Regions from separate parts of the Pseudomonas sp. 5Ae-yellow genome, predicted to be linked through region 1. Evidence: predicted binding sites of a transcription regulator. Region 1 holds the regulator's gene; each other region holds the start of a gene.
What was found. The regulator FliA, encoded in region 1, starts transcription of late flagellar genes. The targets are predictions, from matches to a motif close to CTAAAGTTTNNNNNNNNNNNGCCGNTAA.
Positions count from the first base shown of each region.

Region 2: H4J77_RS16195 (methyl-accepting chemotaxis protein) is a predicted target of FliA. The motif match lies at 1,080-1,107, and genes of this name have one in related genera.
Region 3: flgM (flagellar biosynthesis anti-sigma factor FlgM) is a predicted target of FliA. The motif match lies at 1,857-1,884, and genes of this name have one in related genera.
Region 4: H4J77_RS07140 (methyl-accepting chemotaxis protein) is a predicted target of FliA. The motif match lies at 2,255-2,282, and genes of this name have one in related genera.

Region 1 covers NZ_JACGWE010000006.1:81,376-85,181, reverse strand. The annotation lists gene H4J77_RS05990 (chemotaxis protein CheA) at 1-50, opposite strand, end outside; gene H4J77_RS05985 (protein phosphatase CheZ) at 226-1,020, opposite strand; gene H4J77_RS05980 (chemotaxis response regulator CheY) at 1,042-1,419, opposite strand; gene H4J77_RS05975 (RNA polymerase sigma factor FliA) at 1,642-2,376, opposite strand; gene fleN (flagellar synthesis regulator FleN) at 2,376-3,203, opposite strand; gene flhF (flagellar biosynthesis protein FlhF) at 3,235-3,806, opposite strand, start outside.
Region 2 covers NZ_JACGWE010000038.1:19,008-22,813, reverse strand. The annotation lists gene H4J77_RS16205 (DUF2058 domain-containing protein) at 1-154, shown strand, start outside; gene H4J77_RS16200 (ATP-dependent zinc protease) at 204-872, opposite strand; gene H4J77_RS16195 (methyl-accepting chemotaxis protein) at 1,198-2,832, shown strand; gene H4J77_RS16190 (Na+/H+ antiporter family protein) at 2,898-3,806, opposite strand, start outside.
Region 3 covers NZ_JACGWE010000004.1:100,493-104,298, forward strand. The annotation lists gene H4J77_RS04250 (chemotaxis protein CheV) at 14-952, opposite strand; gene flgA (flagellar basal body P-ring formation chaperone FlgA) at 1,097-1,780, shown strand; gene flgM (flagellar biosynthesis anti-sigma factor FlgM) at 1,923-2,246, shown strand; gene H4J77_RS04265 (flagella synthesis protein FlgN) at 2,286-2,744, shown strand; gene H4J77_RS20165 (flagellar brake protein) at 2,813-3,568, shown strand; gene H4J77_RS04275 (MFS transporter) at 3,580-3,806, opposite strand, start outside.
Region 4 covers NZ_JACGWE010000008.1:34,069-37,874, forward strand. The annotation lists gene H4J77_RS07130 (O-succinylhomoserine sulfhydrylase) at 1-244, shown strand, start outside; gene H4J77_RS07135 (ComEA family DNA-binding protein) at 410-706, shown strand; gene H4J77_RS07140 (methyl-accepting chemotaxis protein) at 746-2,173, opposite strand; gene rnd (ribonuclease D) at 2,364-3,512, shown strand; gene H4J77_RS07150 (YcgL domain-containing protein) at 3,509-3,802, shown strand.

The DNA.
Region 1 (3,806 bases):
GCCTCGACCAGAAAGTCCTGGAGAATCTCTTCATCCGCATCGAAACTCATGCACCCACTCCCCTCGGGCGTGTTAACAGTAAACGGGCATACGTCGGGCGCTAATAGTGCTGCTTGCACGCAGTCCGTTGTTATCAGTCGTCAATCCGGAACCAGAAAACCTAACCACTCTACATTCTGCCTGACTGCAACCAGCACGCTGCGCGCTGGCGTTTATCTGTAGGAGTCAGAATCCCAAGCTGGATAGAAGGTCGTCAACTTCATCCTGACCGGATACAACGTCTTCTCTTGTATCGGCATGAATCTGCGGACCTTCACCTTTAGTTGTAGGTTTTTTTGTCTCGCTGACTGTTTCGGTATGACTTACGCCGGTAATACGGTCAACTTGACCGGCCATACGCACCAGGTTGAGCAAACTCTCCTCAACGTCATGCACCAGTGTAATAACCCGCTTGATTACCTGACCGGTCAAATCCTGGTAATCCTGTGCGATCAGAATATTGTTGAGATCGCCCGACACATCGGTGCTGGTAGTCTCGACCTTGTCCAGAAAGTCATCCATGCGCTTGTACAGCTCACGAAACTCATCAGCGGCCATTTCGCGGCGCTGCAACCGCTGCCAATCAGCACGCAGTGACGTTGCTTCCGCACCCAAACCAGAGACCTTGGGCGCAATATTTTCGACCAGATCCATAGTACGGTTAGCTGCTTTATCAGTCAGCTTTACGACGTAATCCAAACGATCAGAGGCGTCAGAAATCTTTGAGGTGTCGTTTACGTCATCCAGCGCGTGAGTGGTATCGATCTGGAAGTTGACGATGGAATTGTGCAGTGCTCGGGTCAGCTGCCCGACCTCATGATAGAGGCCGCGATCACGCGCCTGATTGATTGCGTGGATCACCAGCAGGGCTTCGGCAAAGTCGCCTTGCTCTAAATGATCGACCAGTTGGCGCGCGTTATCCTTCAGGGAATGTTCAAATTCCTGAGCAGTCGCCTGGCCGGGATCCTTACTTAACGACATAACCTGTACCCCGGTTGATTATTATTTTGCCTGTACGCGCTCAAAAATCTTTTCGATTTTTTCTTTCAAGGCTTGAGCGGTGAAGGGCTTGACTACATAACCATTAACGCCAGCCTGAGCAGCTTCGATGATCTGGTCACGTTTGGCCTCAGCCGTCACCATTAGCACCGGCAAATGTTTAAGCCGATCATCAGCGCGCACCGCACGCAACAGATCGATGCCACTCATGCCGGGCATATTCCAGTCAGTCACCAGAAAATCGAAATTGCCGCTTTGCAACATAGGCAAAGCGGTGTTGCCATCATCGGCTTCTGCCGTGTTGGTAAAACCCAGGTCGCGCAACAGGTTCTTGATAATGCGCCTCATCGTTGAAAAATCATCAACGATGAGAATTTTCATATTCTTGTCCAAGTCGACCTCCGTACAAACCAGGGAAAGTGCAGGCCTGCACCCCGAAACCCATTGCAATGGCCAAACTAGCCGTTAAAAGAAATTCTGAGCAGCCCACTGCGACACAACCCGCTGCTCACAACATCTTCATGTTTACGTCATTAAAACAGGATAAGGCGCAGTGCTGCTGTGTTGAGCAGCCAGTGCATTGTCCGGATGCTGGCGACAAAATCAATCATTTCGCCAACTTGTTAACCTTGCTCGCAACCGCGCGGCACACTGGCTGTGTAACTGACTGACGCGAGACTCGCTCACACCCAGTACAGCTCCTATCTCCTTGAGGTTTAACTCTTCGTCGTAATACAGCGACAGCAGCAATCGCTCACGCTCAGGCAAACTGTCGATAGCCTCAGCCAATGCCACGCGAAAACGCTCGTCCTGCAACCCCGAAAAAGGTTCATAGTCACCCTGGACATCAGCCGGCGCACCGCTTTCCAGCAAGTCATCAAAGCTAAACAACTTGCTACCGGCAGTGTCATTGAGAATTGAATAATATTCCTCAAGGCTCATATCAAGTTCGGCAGCAACCTCGTGATCTTTAGCGTCACGACCTAAACGAGATTCCACTGAGCGCATTGCATCACTCACCATGCGCGTATTTCGATGCACAGAGCGTGGCGCCCAATCGCCCTTGCGCACCTCATCAAGCATAGAGCCTCGGATGCGAATGCCAGCGTAGGTTTCGAAGCTGGCGCCCTTGCCAAAATCAAATTTCCGCGAGGCCTCGAGTAGACCTATCATTCCGGCCTGCATCAGATCGTCAACCTGCACACTGGACGGCAAGCGACCAAGCAGATGATAAGCAATACGTTTTACCAACGGAGCATATTGCTCAACGAGTCGATCCTGATTATTTGCAGAACTTTGTGCTCGTGTATACATGCTTAATCCGCCAGCCGCTGCAATCATAGGCCTGATCCAGTGGGCCGTACCAGGCGTTCGACAAAGAACTCAAGATGTCCGCGAGGATTCGCCGGCAAAGGCCATGAATCTACTTTTTGCGCAATCGAACGAATCGCCATGGCAGCCTTGCTGCGCGGAAACGCTTCGTAAACTGCACGCTGCTTCTGTACGGACTTGCGTACCGCCTCGTCGAAAGGTACGGCCCCGACGTATTGCAGCGCTACGTCGAGAAACCGGTCAGTTACTTTTGATAGTTTAGCAAAAACCATGCGACCTTCCTGCGGAGTTCCCACCATATTTGCTAATACCCGAAATCGGGTCATGCCATGATCCCGATTCAGCAGCTTGATAAGCGCGTAGGCATCAGTGATTGAGGTCGGTTCATCACAGACAACAACCAAGGCCTCTTGTGCAGCACGCACAAAGCTCACAACCGAATCACCGATACCCGCAGCGGTGTCGACAACCAACACATCGATGTTGTCGCCAATCTCACTGAACGCCTGAATCAGCCCAGCGTGCTCTTGATGGCTCAGGCTAACCATGCTGGCAGCACCCGAAGCAGCAGGTACCACACGAATGCCTCCGGGGCCGTTGATCATTACATCGCGCAGATCACACTTGCCTTCCAGCACGTCAGCCAGAGTAGCTTTGGGCTTTAGCCCCAGCAGTACATCGACATTGGCCAAGCCCAAGTCGGCATCCAGCAGCACTACACGCCGCCCGATATCCGCCAGCGCCAAGCTGAGGTTGACCGACACATTGGTTTTGCCGATACCGCCTTTACCGCCGGTGACCGCGATAACCTGAACCGGATGATTGCTACCCATCTACGATGATTACCTTGAGTTATTGATTTGCTTAACTTGCCCGCTGGCCATGCATCATGCCGGCAAACACATCTGCCATCGCCTGATCTGCCGGCGCCTCACTACTTCCCATGCTAACTGCGCGGGTGACCAACTGATGCCCTACGGCACGATTGATGTCGTCGGGAATTCGCTGGCCATCTGCCAGATAGGCTACCGGCAAACCCTGCTCCATAGCCAGCCCTAATGACTCACCCAAGGTAGCAGCCTCGTCGACCTTGGTCAGTATGCAGCCACTGAGACCGCAACTCTTGTAGTTGTGGTAAGCAGCCTTCATCACCCGATACTGACTGGTGGCAGCCAACACCAACAGATTGCGTACCTGCCGGCCCTGCTGCGCCAATGCGCTCAACTGGCTGCGCAGGTAAGGATCCTGGGCCTGCAGGCCAGCCGTATCTACCAGCACCAAACGCTTGCCGGAAAAGTCAGCCAGTACGTCCTGCAAACTGTTTTGTTCGTCAACCACCCGCACCGGCACATCCAGAATACGACCCAGGGTGCGCAGCTGTTCATGCGCACCAATGCGATAGGTATCCATCGTCACCAGAGCCACATGCTGACTAC
Region 2 (3,806 bases), on a different contig from region 1:
TGGCAATTTTGTGTTGATCCCGCTGGAAATCGCCGAAAAAGTCCGTGAGCGAGCACCACACTGGCCGGTTTATGTCGCTGAAAATAAAGCCGACACCGTAGCAGAGGATGATCCCTACGCTGCATTCCAGGTGCCTGACGACCTGATGTGGTAATGCAAGCGCCTGGCCGCCGCTAAGCGGCGCCAGGCGGCATCAACCGAGGTTACTCCTCGGCCTCCAGCTCTTCTTCAGTCTGCTCTGGCTGATCAATCGCACTGCCATCAACCATGCTTTCGTCATCTCGCATACGCTGCTGCTTGTCGCGCTCGTCCTCATGCTCTTGCTGAGAACAGCTCGGCTTGAGTAGAAAGGTATCGGATACATCAATCAGGCCAATATGCTCGATAGTACGGCGGCCAATCAGTACTGGATAGGTCATGTCACCGCGATCACGCAAAGAGAACTGCTCTTCGTAGACCTGATTGCCCATGCAGATTGACATCTTCACCACCGGCCGACGATCAGAACCACCTGCGCCGCGAACCAGAATCCGGCGAAATACCGGGCGCTCAAACTGCATCACGACCAGCTCATCAGTATCAGCGTCTTTGACGGGAACCTCGTAGCGCACCCAAGGTTTGCCGTTATGCGTATAGCTCTCAAGATTCACCGCGTGCATTGACGAGGTCAGTGCACCCGAATCCACCTTGATCTTTACGGCGGTGTGTTCAGGCAGGATAAGCCCTTTCTCGATCCAGCCCACAATTTGCTGCTCGTGATACGCGCCTGCCTCATCCATACCATTATCGCTACTGCCCGCCTGAGCAGCAGCACTGAACCCGGCCAAGAGCATCCAGGCAGACACCGAAACCAATTTAACGACTGACTGCATTTGAGATCCTTATTGCTGATAACCCAATAGACTAACCTGCGCCTTGATAGTGCCCAACGTAACAGCGACAAGTTTCGCGCCTTTATACCAGTTCAGAATACAAAACACCTTCCTATCTTATACCGGGCAATCACAGAAACAGATTGACACTTGAATCCCGGCACAACATGACGTCAAACTGACATCATTGATGCCAAAAAAATACCGCTCAGGTTATAAGCGCGCCTGCCGATACTGACGAAACAGCTACTTGGGGAACCAAGTTAAGCATCGATAACAACAATTAAAACAAAAGCCGTACGCCATTAGTGCATGGAGGTTGTAGATGAAGCTGTTGCGCAGCATACGAATCAGTCAACGAATCTGGCTGATCCTGATCATTGCTCTGGTCAGTAACCTGATAATGCAGGGGCTCTCGCTCTCCCATCTAAACAAAGAAATACGCGAAGCCGAAATAACCAAAGCTACACATCTGGTCGAGATAGCCCATGATCTGATGAGCTTCTATCACCAGAAAGAACTCAGTGGCGAGCTCACCGGTGAGCAGGCCCGCAAAGAAGCCATGTCTGCGCTCAGCAGCCTGCGCTACGACAACAACGAGTACTACTGGGTCAATGACATGAACAACATCATGATCATGCACCCGCTTGCACCACAGACCGTGGGCGTTGACCTCACCACCATGCGTAACACCGAAGGCGTCAATGTCATCAGTGAAATGGTGGCACTCGCGCGCAGCAAGGGCACAGCCAGCTTTGAGTACAACTGGCCCAAGCCTGGCGAGGAAGAAGGTACCGCCAAGATCGCCGCGTTCAAGCACTTCAAACCCTGGGACTATATGGTCGGCACCGGCATCTACATCGATGACATGCAAGCCAAGTTCGCAAGCGCTATTGCCAGCTCCGTAGTCACCATGACGCTGGTCACCTTGATCATGATCGCCCTGCTCTACCTGATAGGCCGCAGCATCACTCAGCCACTTAACAGCGTGGTCGACGCCATGCGCGGCGTAGCCAGTGGAGAAGCTGACCTTACCCGTCGTCTTGACGATGGCGCCCGCGACGAGGTCTCGCAGATTGCGCATTTCTTCAACCAGTTCAACAGCAACCTTGCAGTCATCATTCACCAGCTCGGCGACAGCGCGCGACAGCTGATCAGCTCAAGCCATCAACTGGATCAAATCAGCGGTAATAGCCTGCGCGACATGAATAACCAGTCTGAACGTATGGAGCTTATGGCCACCGCCATCAACGAAATAACCTATGGCGTTCAGGATGTAGCGCAGAACGCCAATGCAGCGGCCCAAGAAGTTGAAAATGCCAATGAAGGTGCCAACAACGGCCGCCATCAGGTTGCTAAAACCATCCAGGAAATCAACCTGCTCTCAACCAGCGTGCAGACCGCCGTTGAGCACATGCAGACCCTCTCCAGCGACGCACACGAGATCACCTCGGTACTGGATGTGATCCGCAATATTGCCGAGCAAACCAACCTGCTGGCACTGAATGCGGCCATTGAGGCAGCACGTGCCGGTGAGATGGGACGCGGCTTTGCCGTGGTTGCAGACGAGGTACGCAACCTGGCGCAACGCACCCAGCAGTCGACAGAAGAAATTCACAACATGATCAGCAAGCTGCAGACCAACACCCAGACCGTGGTCGGCGTGATCAACGAAAGTAGCCGCCACTCACAGCAAAGCGTCGAACAGGTGAACGAGGCTGGCAAGGCACTGGAATTGATTGCGCACTCAATGCAACAACTGGTCGCCCTCAACGCCTCGATTGCCAGCGCAACCACGCAGCAATCCACGGTAGTGGAAGACGTCAATCGCAACGTAACAGAGGCCGCAGAACTGGCTCGTGAAACCACCGATGGCGCGCGCGAGACTGCGCAGGCGGGCCAACACCTGGCAAGCCTGGGCCGCCAGATAGACGAGTTATTGAAACGCTTTCGCGTCTAACGCGGCATAAAAAAGCGCGCCAGGGCAGTTGCCAAGGCGCGCTTCTTTTATGTCGACAACCTCAATCAGAGCACCATGACCGCCAGCCAGCCAAAGGCAATCAGTGGCAGGTTGTAGTGCAAAAAGGTTGGCACTACCGTATCCCAGATATGGTTATGCTGGCCGTCCACATTCAAACCAGCTGTTGGCCCCAGCGTCGAATCTGAAGCAGGCGAACCGGCATCACCGAGCGCGGCCGCCGTACCCACCAACGCCACGATCGCCAGCGGGCTGAAGCCCAACTGCATGGCCAGCGGCACATAGATAGCGGCAATAATCGGGATGGTCGAGAAAGACGAACCAATGCCCATGGTAATCAACAGTCCAACCAGCAACATCAGCAGTGCCGCCAGCGCACGATTGTGGCCAATGATGTCAGCCGAACTGGCGACCAGCGTCTGAATTGCTCCGGTCTCACGCATGACCTCGGCAAAGCCAGACGCAGCGATCATGATGAAACCGATCATCGCCATCATCTTCATGCCTTCAGTAAAGACGCCGTCAGCATCCTTCCAGCGCACCACGCCCGATACTGAAAAAATCACGAAACCGACCAGCGCGCCCATGATCATTGAATCCAGCCAAAGCTGCATCACAAAAGCAGCGATAACCGCCAGAAGCGCAACCAGCAAGGATAGCGGACTGTAACCACCTTCCATGCGCTCAACCTGGCGAATACGCGCGACGTCGTAGTCCCGCGGCTTGCGGTAGCTGATGAAAACCGCCACGAGCAAGCCTAACAGCATACCCAGCGCCGGCAACGCCATGGCGTGCATCACATCCAGACCTGCCACTTCGGCGCCGCTTTCAGCCACATTGGCCAACAGGATGTCATTAAGAAAGATGCCGCCAAAGCCAACCGGGAGAAACATGTAGGGCGTGATAAGACCGAAGGTAAGTACACAGGCGACGGCGCGGCGATCCAGATTCAGGCG
Region 3 (3,806 bases), on a different contig from region 1:
TTATCACCATCGGCTAATCAGTCTGCTCGCGCAGAGCATGAAGCCGATCAATAACACGCTGAGCCAGATCATCAGGCTTGAACTTGGCGAGAAAATCATCTGCGCCCACTTTCTTGACCATTGCCTGATTGAATACCCCTGACAGTGAAGTGTGCAACATCACATGCAGGTTTTTCAGCCGCGGATCATTGCGGATCTCTGCCGTCAGCGTGTAGCCATCCATCTCGGGCATTTCAATATCCGAGACCATCATCAGTAGCGTCTTGCTCACATCTTCGCCCAGGTCGGCTTGCGCGCGAAGCCAGTCCAGCGCCTGCCGGCCATCGTTGAGCGTGATGATCTCTACCCCCACTTCCTGCAAACATCGAGACACCTGTTTGCGCGCGATAGAGGAGTCATCGACTATCAACACCTTGCGCGAGACAGCTTCCGCCTGGGTTTCCTGACTGATGACCCCCTCTGAGATTTTTTCGTTGGTTGGCACGACTTCAGCCAAGACCTTCTCGACATCAATAATCTCAACCATCTGATTATCAACGCGCGTCACTGCTGTCAGATAATGATCACGCCCAGTGCCCTTTGGCGGCGGATGAATTTCTGACCAGTTCATATTGACGATACGTTCGACCGAGCGAACCAGAAACCCCTGCACCTTATAGTTGTACTCGGTAATGATAACAAACGCGGTGTCGAGATTATCAAGCCCCGGGCCGCCGGTCGCCCGGTTCAAATCGAGAATGGGCAAGGTTCCGCCGCGAATATGCGCCACTCCGCGCACGACCGGATGCAGCCTCGGCATCATGGTCAGGCGAGGGCATTGCAACACCTCTTTGACCTTGAACACATTCACACCGTACAGCTGATTACCTGCCAGCCTGAACAGCAGCAGCTCCAACCGATTCTGGCCAACCAGCTGTGTACGCTGATTGACTGAATCCATTACACCAGCCATGGGCAGCTCCTTTTCGTATTGTGCTCAATGCGGCATATTTCATGCAGTACGACAATAAGGCTATCGAACCGACAGTAAAATGACACGCACCGATCGTTTGTTATTAAAGGTAATTGTATGCGTTTCCTCACCAGGTGCGCGGCATTGACGATATTTTTTTCCTCGCCACTGTTCGCGACCCCCCTCATTGATCAGCTTATCGGCGCGACCAATCAGTTTCTTGAGCAAGAAGTACAGGAACATATTGCTCGCACTGGCCAGCCCGGGCGCTACGAAATCAAGCTCAATCGGCTTGATGCCCGATTACGCCTGCCGCTATGCCCTGAAGAACAGCTTAGCGCAGAACTGGAAAGTCCGAATATTCCCGTTGGTCGAGTGACCGTCAGGCTAACCTGCAACAGCGACTCACCCTGGCGCCTTTTCGTTCCGGGCCAGGTCAGCCTCTATCAGCAGGTGCTCGTCAGCGCCCGCCCCCTTTCCAGGGACACCGTACTCAGCGCCAGTGATCTGACACTACAGGAGCGAGACACCAGCTTGCTGCGCGACAAGTATCTGGTTGAGCCGGAGCAGGCCATCGGCATGCGCTTGACCCGACCAGTAGCACCCGACACCATAGTTACCTTCGCTATCATTGCGCAGAATGAAGTTATCCGCCGCGGCGACAAAGTTGTGATCAGCGCCAGCAACGGTAGCGTGTCAGTGAAAATGCCAGGTGAAGCGATGGAGAACGGTGCGGTGGGCGCCCAGATAAGAGTGCGTAACACACGATCAAACCGTGAAATAAAAGCGCGTGTGAGCGCGGCGGGGCAAGTCAGGGTAGACATGTGATGAACAAGGAATTTTCGGATATACTCACGTCAGAGCCGAGCACGCCAAACAGTGATGCTTTTCACACTTATTTTCCCTAAAGTTTTCAGCCTCGCGGCCGTTAAAGCAATTAGAGAAGATTTTACAGTTTGAGGAAACCATCATGGTCATTGACTTCAACTCGACAAATGGTCCTTCTGGGGCCAGTCGTAACAGCCAGACAAGCAATACAGCTGGCAAGCGTGACGCCGCGCTCGACACGACAGAAACAGCGACTACCACTGCAGCGAAAGAAACCAGCACCGAGCGTTCCTCTGTCAGCCTGAGCCCGCAAGCACAGCAATTTCAGGCGATCGAAGAACGTTTGCGCGACCTTCCGGAAGTCGACAGTGAGCGGGTCAACCAAATAAAACAGGCCATTGCTGACGGCAGCTATCAGGTCGACAGTACGCGGATTGCCGACAAGCTGCTTAGCTTAGAAAGCTGAGCAGCTATCTGATCCAGGCCCATGCTTACGGAGATACCGATGCATGAGTTGAGCTCTATCCTTCAACAGGCTGATCAGGACTGTGAGCATTATCTTGCACTGTCAGAGCGCGAGAGAGAATCAATCGTCCAGCAAAACATGGACGAACTTGAAAAAATCCTGCAGGAAAAACGCCCGCTCATCGAAGCCTTGGCGAATCACGACTTCCGCATCAAAGCTTACTGCAGCGCACAGCATATTGCTGACGACGGGCTGAAAAGTCATATCGCCAGCTTGGGCGATGCAGAGCTAAGCGCAGCCTACCAAGGCTTCATTGAGCGCCTTGGGCAATGCAAAGCAGCCAACGACGGCAACGCGCGTTTGGTGCGCCATAGTCAAAACAGCACTTCCAGCCTACTCGACCTTTTACGCAACCAGGGTGAATCCGGACAAAATGTCTATGACCAGCTGGGTAATCGGAGTCGTACCGGTATCTCCCGCGACCTCACAAAGGTCTAAGACTGATACCAAACAGCCAGCTTGCTGTATAGTTATCTCAGCTAAATCAATAAAATCGAGAGCTCGAAGTGTCTACCCTACTATCACAAGAAGCAGGCCCGCAGCCGCCCCGCGAAGTTCGCTCCGCCATTGAGATAACAGCCTTACTCAAAACTCTGATGCAGTCTCGCGATCCACTAATCATCACCTTTGATGACCGCGCGCAGAAGTTTCAGAGCTTTATCGTCAACGTCGACTCAGATGCCGACGCCCTTTGTCTCGACGAAATGATTCCCCGTGAGGGCGATCGCTATGCCAGCCAGGGCGAAGGATTCAAAATAGACGCATGGCATGAAGGCATACACATGCGCTGGAGCTGTGCCGCTGGCCAAGCCACTCAAATCGTATTTGATGAAGCCCCGGCATACTCAACCAAACTGCCTAAAGAGCTAATGTATCATCAGAAGCGCGGCGCGTTTCGTGCGAGTGTGCGACGTACAGCTGATGTCCCATTAGAGCTGAACCACCCAGAACGTCAACGCACGCTGACTACCTACTTGATGGATATTTCAGCGACCGGATGCAAAGCGCGTATTGAAGGGGATCAGTGCTCATCACTTCAGCCGGGCGAGCTATTCTCGCCCTGCCACCTGCATCTACCAGAGACAGGAAGACTTGAACTGGCCGTGGTTATTCGCCACGTTAGTTTCATAGAAACCGCCAACGAAACACAAATTGGCATTCACTTCCAACAGCCTTCCCCCCTCGCCCAGCGCCAAATAGATCGCTATGTAAACTACTTGCAACGTGAGGCGCGCCGGATCGAGAAGGAAGATCTCTTTTAGAAAGTACCGTATCAGCCGGGGCGATGATCATCCTGATCCGCATCGGCTGCCGCCACCTCTGCTTCACTCATGGCTTCCTCTTCTTCTACGACGTCATCCTGCATCTGATCAGCGACAGCCTGTTCGTCAACGCGGGGGTCGAACGCTGCAGACAAAGGCGAGCTGGCCAGGTTACCTGCTGCCGGCATAAAGTGCAGTGGCGCCTCTTCAACCAGATGCTCACCCGTTACCGTAGCGG
Region 4 (3,806 bases), on a different contig from region 1:
AAAAGGCGGCCGTGATGCAGCCTGGCGCTTCATTGATGCTACCCGCTTGCTGTCAATTACCGCGAATCTGGGTGATAGCAAAACCACCATCACGCATCCGGCAACTACCACGCATGGCAGGCTGACGCCGCAGGCGCGCTCAGCGGCCGGGATTGGTGATGGGTTGATTCGTTTGGCTATTGGCCTGGAGGAGGTTGCAGATCTCAAGGCTGACTTGCAGCGCGGCCTGGACGCTCAGCGTTGAACTAATTAGCAAGGCAAACGAGATTGGTGTCACATTCAAGGCCGGCCGGGTTTTTACTCGGCCGGCCTTTGCTTTAGTGTTTTTGATGCCGCAGGGACAGCGAGCAATGCTGCTGAAGTGCGTTCCTTCAGTGCGGCACATTCAAACAATGCTAAGGAGAGTCACATGCGTAAACTCGTTACCGCGTTCTGCCTGGTTTTATCCTGCTGTCTTATGTCACCGGTATTCGCCGATGAAACCGGGGCTGCGGCCACGGAACCGTTGGTAAGCGTCAATATCAATACAGCCAGTGCTGATGAAATTGCCGAAGTCATGCAGGGTGTGGGCGCTGCCAAAGCACAGGCGATAGTTGATTACCGTGAGCAGAATGGGGCCTTCACTTCAGTAGAAGGTCTGACTGCGGTCAAGGGTATAGGCCCGAGCACACTGGCCAACAATAGTGATCGTATTGAGCTGGAGTGAATCACACTTGTTCATTGAAACGGCCCTAAGGGCCGTTTTTTATGATTTCAATTTGCTGACTGAAAGCTTCAATTGGTGCGCCAGTTTCGCCAGCTGATCACTGGTGGCGGCGCTCTGCATGGTTTGGTCCACGGTGCGCTCGGTCACATCGCGTATTTCTACGATGCTCTGAGTGATTGCTTCAGCCACCTGGCTTTGCTGATCAACCGCGGAAGCGATCTCGCTATTGCCCTGGCTGATCTGGCTCACCGCACTGGCGATCTCGTGTAGCGACTCACCTGCCTGAGCGACCTGTTCTACGGAATCATGAGTCAGGCCGGAACTGGCTTGCATGTCCTGTACGGCCACCTGCGTGCCGGTCTGCAGCGTTTCTATCATGCGCTGGATATCGTCGGTCGAGTTTTGCACCCGTTGGGCCAGGGCGCGCACTTCATCAGCTACCACAGCAAAACCTCGCCCAGACTCGCCCGCACGAGCGGCCTCAATAGCGGCGTTCAGTGCCAACAGATTGGTTTGCTCGGCAATGCTGCGGATGACCTGGACAACACCGCTGATATCTTCGCTGTTTTCCGCCAGTGTCTGCATATGCTGTGTGCAACGCTCAATGCTGGTGGCCAGTCCGGTGATAGTTCGGCGTACCTGCTCGACCTGATCACGACCGCCGCTGGCTAGTGTGTCTGCCTGGGTTGATTGATCGCGGGTGGTCGAGGTATTACCGGCGATGTCCTGCACGGTGGCGCTCATTTCGTTAACGGCCGCGGCTACCTGATCAGTTTGCCCCTGTTGTTGCACCATGCCATCGCGTACCTGACTCATCAAGTTGGCAAGGTTGCTTGCACCCTGGTCAAGCTCAAGCGATGCCTGCCGTACAGCCGACACCACTTGTTGTTGTGCTTGCTGCATCGCATTGAAGGCGGTTGCCATGGAGCCTACTTCGTCACGGCTGGTAGCCTTGGCGCGCAAAGTCAGGTCACCCGTGTTTTGCACTTGGGTCATGGTATCGCGCAAACTGATAATATTCCGGGTAATAAACAGGATAAGCAGCTGCGACACGGCCAATACCAGCACCATCAGCACGGAAACTACCAGAGCATAAAAGGGAGCGCGTTGAAACAGCAAGTCAATGTAGTCCTGGCTTTCAATACCCAGCGCACGATCTTGTTTCACCCATACGCCATGCAGGTCAGTGGGAAGGCCTGCTGGTAGCTCGGCTGCTGCATACCAGGTTGCCGATGCTCCGGTAGCGGAGCCCAGCGCAGCGTTGTTTACCCAGCGCAAACCGGGCAGTACCGGGCGCTCAGGCGTCTCTTGCGTGATTAGCGCTTTGCCTAACTGCATGCGGTGTGTCTGAATGCTGTCTTGCTCTATCCCTACAGCCACCAGAACCAGCAATAGCGTTGAGATAAATGCGACGCTATTGACTGCCCAGAATTTGTACTTCAGTGGCAGGTGCTGAAGAAATTGCATGCATACTCCAAATTTGCAGTTGATGGTGATGGCTGACAGCGCTTGTGCGTAGCAGCTTACAGTATGATCAATACTCTTTGTTTATCGGTTGATCCTGATCAAACTTGATAGTGCATTACAGCAAAATGTCGCCGGGGCAGAGCGGTTACAGATCAGTTATACTGGCGACAATTTATTGAAAAGGCTTCCCATGAATAGCCCGTTGGTTCCACCGCTGATGATCGACCAAAATGCCGAGCTGGCAACCTGGTGCGCGCATTGGCTGACACTACCCTACGTTGCCGTTGATACCGAGTTTGTTCGTACCGAGACTTTCTATCCTATCGCCGGTTTGATTCAGATCGGTGATGGCGAGCGCGCTTACCTGATTGACCCCTTGGCAATAACGGATTGGGCACCATTGGTTGAGCTGCTGCAGGCGCCTGATGTAGTTAAAGTGCTGCACGCCTGCAGCGAAGACCTTGAGGTCTTTTCTCGCCTTTGCGGCGTGCATCCATTGCCCCTGTTTGATACCCAGCTGGCAGCAGCCTTTTTGGGTATGGATTTTTCGATGGGTTACTCGAGATTGGTCAGTGCGCTATTGAATATTGACCTGCCCAAGGAGGAAACCCGCTCGGACTGGGTCCAGCGACCGCTTAGCGCAGCGCAAATCGAGTATGCGGCGCGAGATGCTCAGCACCTGGCGGAGGTGTATCAGATACTCGCACCGCGGATTGCCGAGGCAGGTGTTGAGGCATGGTTGTTTGCAGATACTGCAGACCAGGTTGCTGCCAGCGGTCAGACGACGAATCCTGAGTTGGCTTATCAGCAGGTAAAACAGGCTTGGCGCCTTAATCCGCCGCAGCTGGCTATTTTGCAGCGCTTGGCGTTTTGGCGTGAAACCGAGGCGCGTCAGCGCGACCAGGCACGCAACCGGCTGGTGCGCGAGCGCGCACTGTGCCCTTTGGCGCAGCAGCAGCCTGATAACCTGCAGGCGCTATCTCGGATCGAGGATATGCACCCACGAACCGTCCGCCAGGATGGCGAAACGCTGCTTAGACTTATTCGTGAAGGTCAGGCTGCCGATCCTACAGACTACCCAGAGCGCTTGCCGGAACCCTTGCCCGCAGCGGCTAACCGTCTGTTAAAACTGATGCGCAAAGTAGGGCAGGCTGAGGCGGACAGGTTGAATATTGCTCCCGAGATCATACTGCGCAAGAAAGTACTGGAAGCGATGCTGCGCACGGGCTTTCCTAACGGACCATATCAGTTGCCGGAAGAGCTCACTGGTTGGCGCAGGGACCTAATGGGCGACGCGCTCTTGGCGGTTGCCAACGACCATACTGAGGAAGCGCAATGAAGGTGCTTTGCTCCATTTACCGTAGCAGCAAGAAAATGGGGATGTACTTGTATGTGCCCAGAGAAAAAGGCTTGGCGGAGGTGCCCGCTGAGCTGAAGACTTTGTTCGGGCGTGCCGAACACGCAATGGATCTGGTGCTCACTGAAGAGCGCAAGCTTGCCCAGGAAGATATCGGCAAGGTGCTGCTCAATCTTCGGGAGCAGGGGTACCACGTGCAGATGCCACCGCAGGAGGACGATTATATTGTGCATCTTCCTGACGAGTTGCTGACTCGCAACGATCCTGTCTGACCGG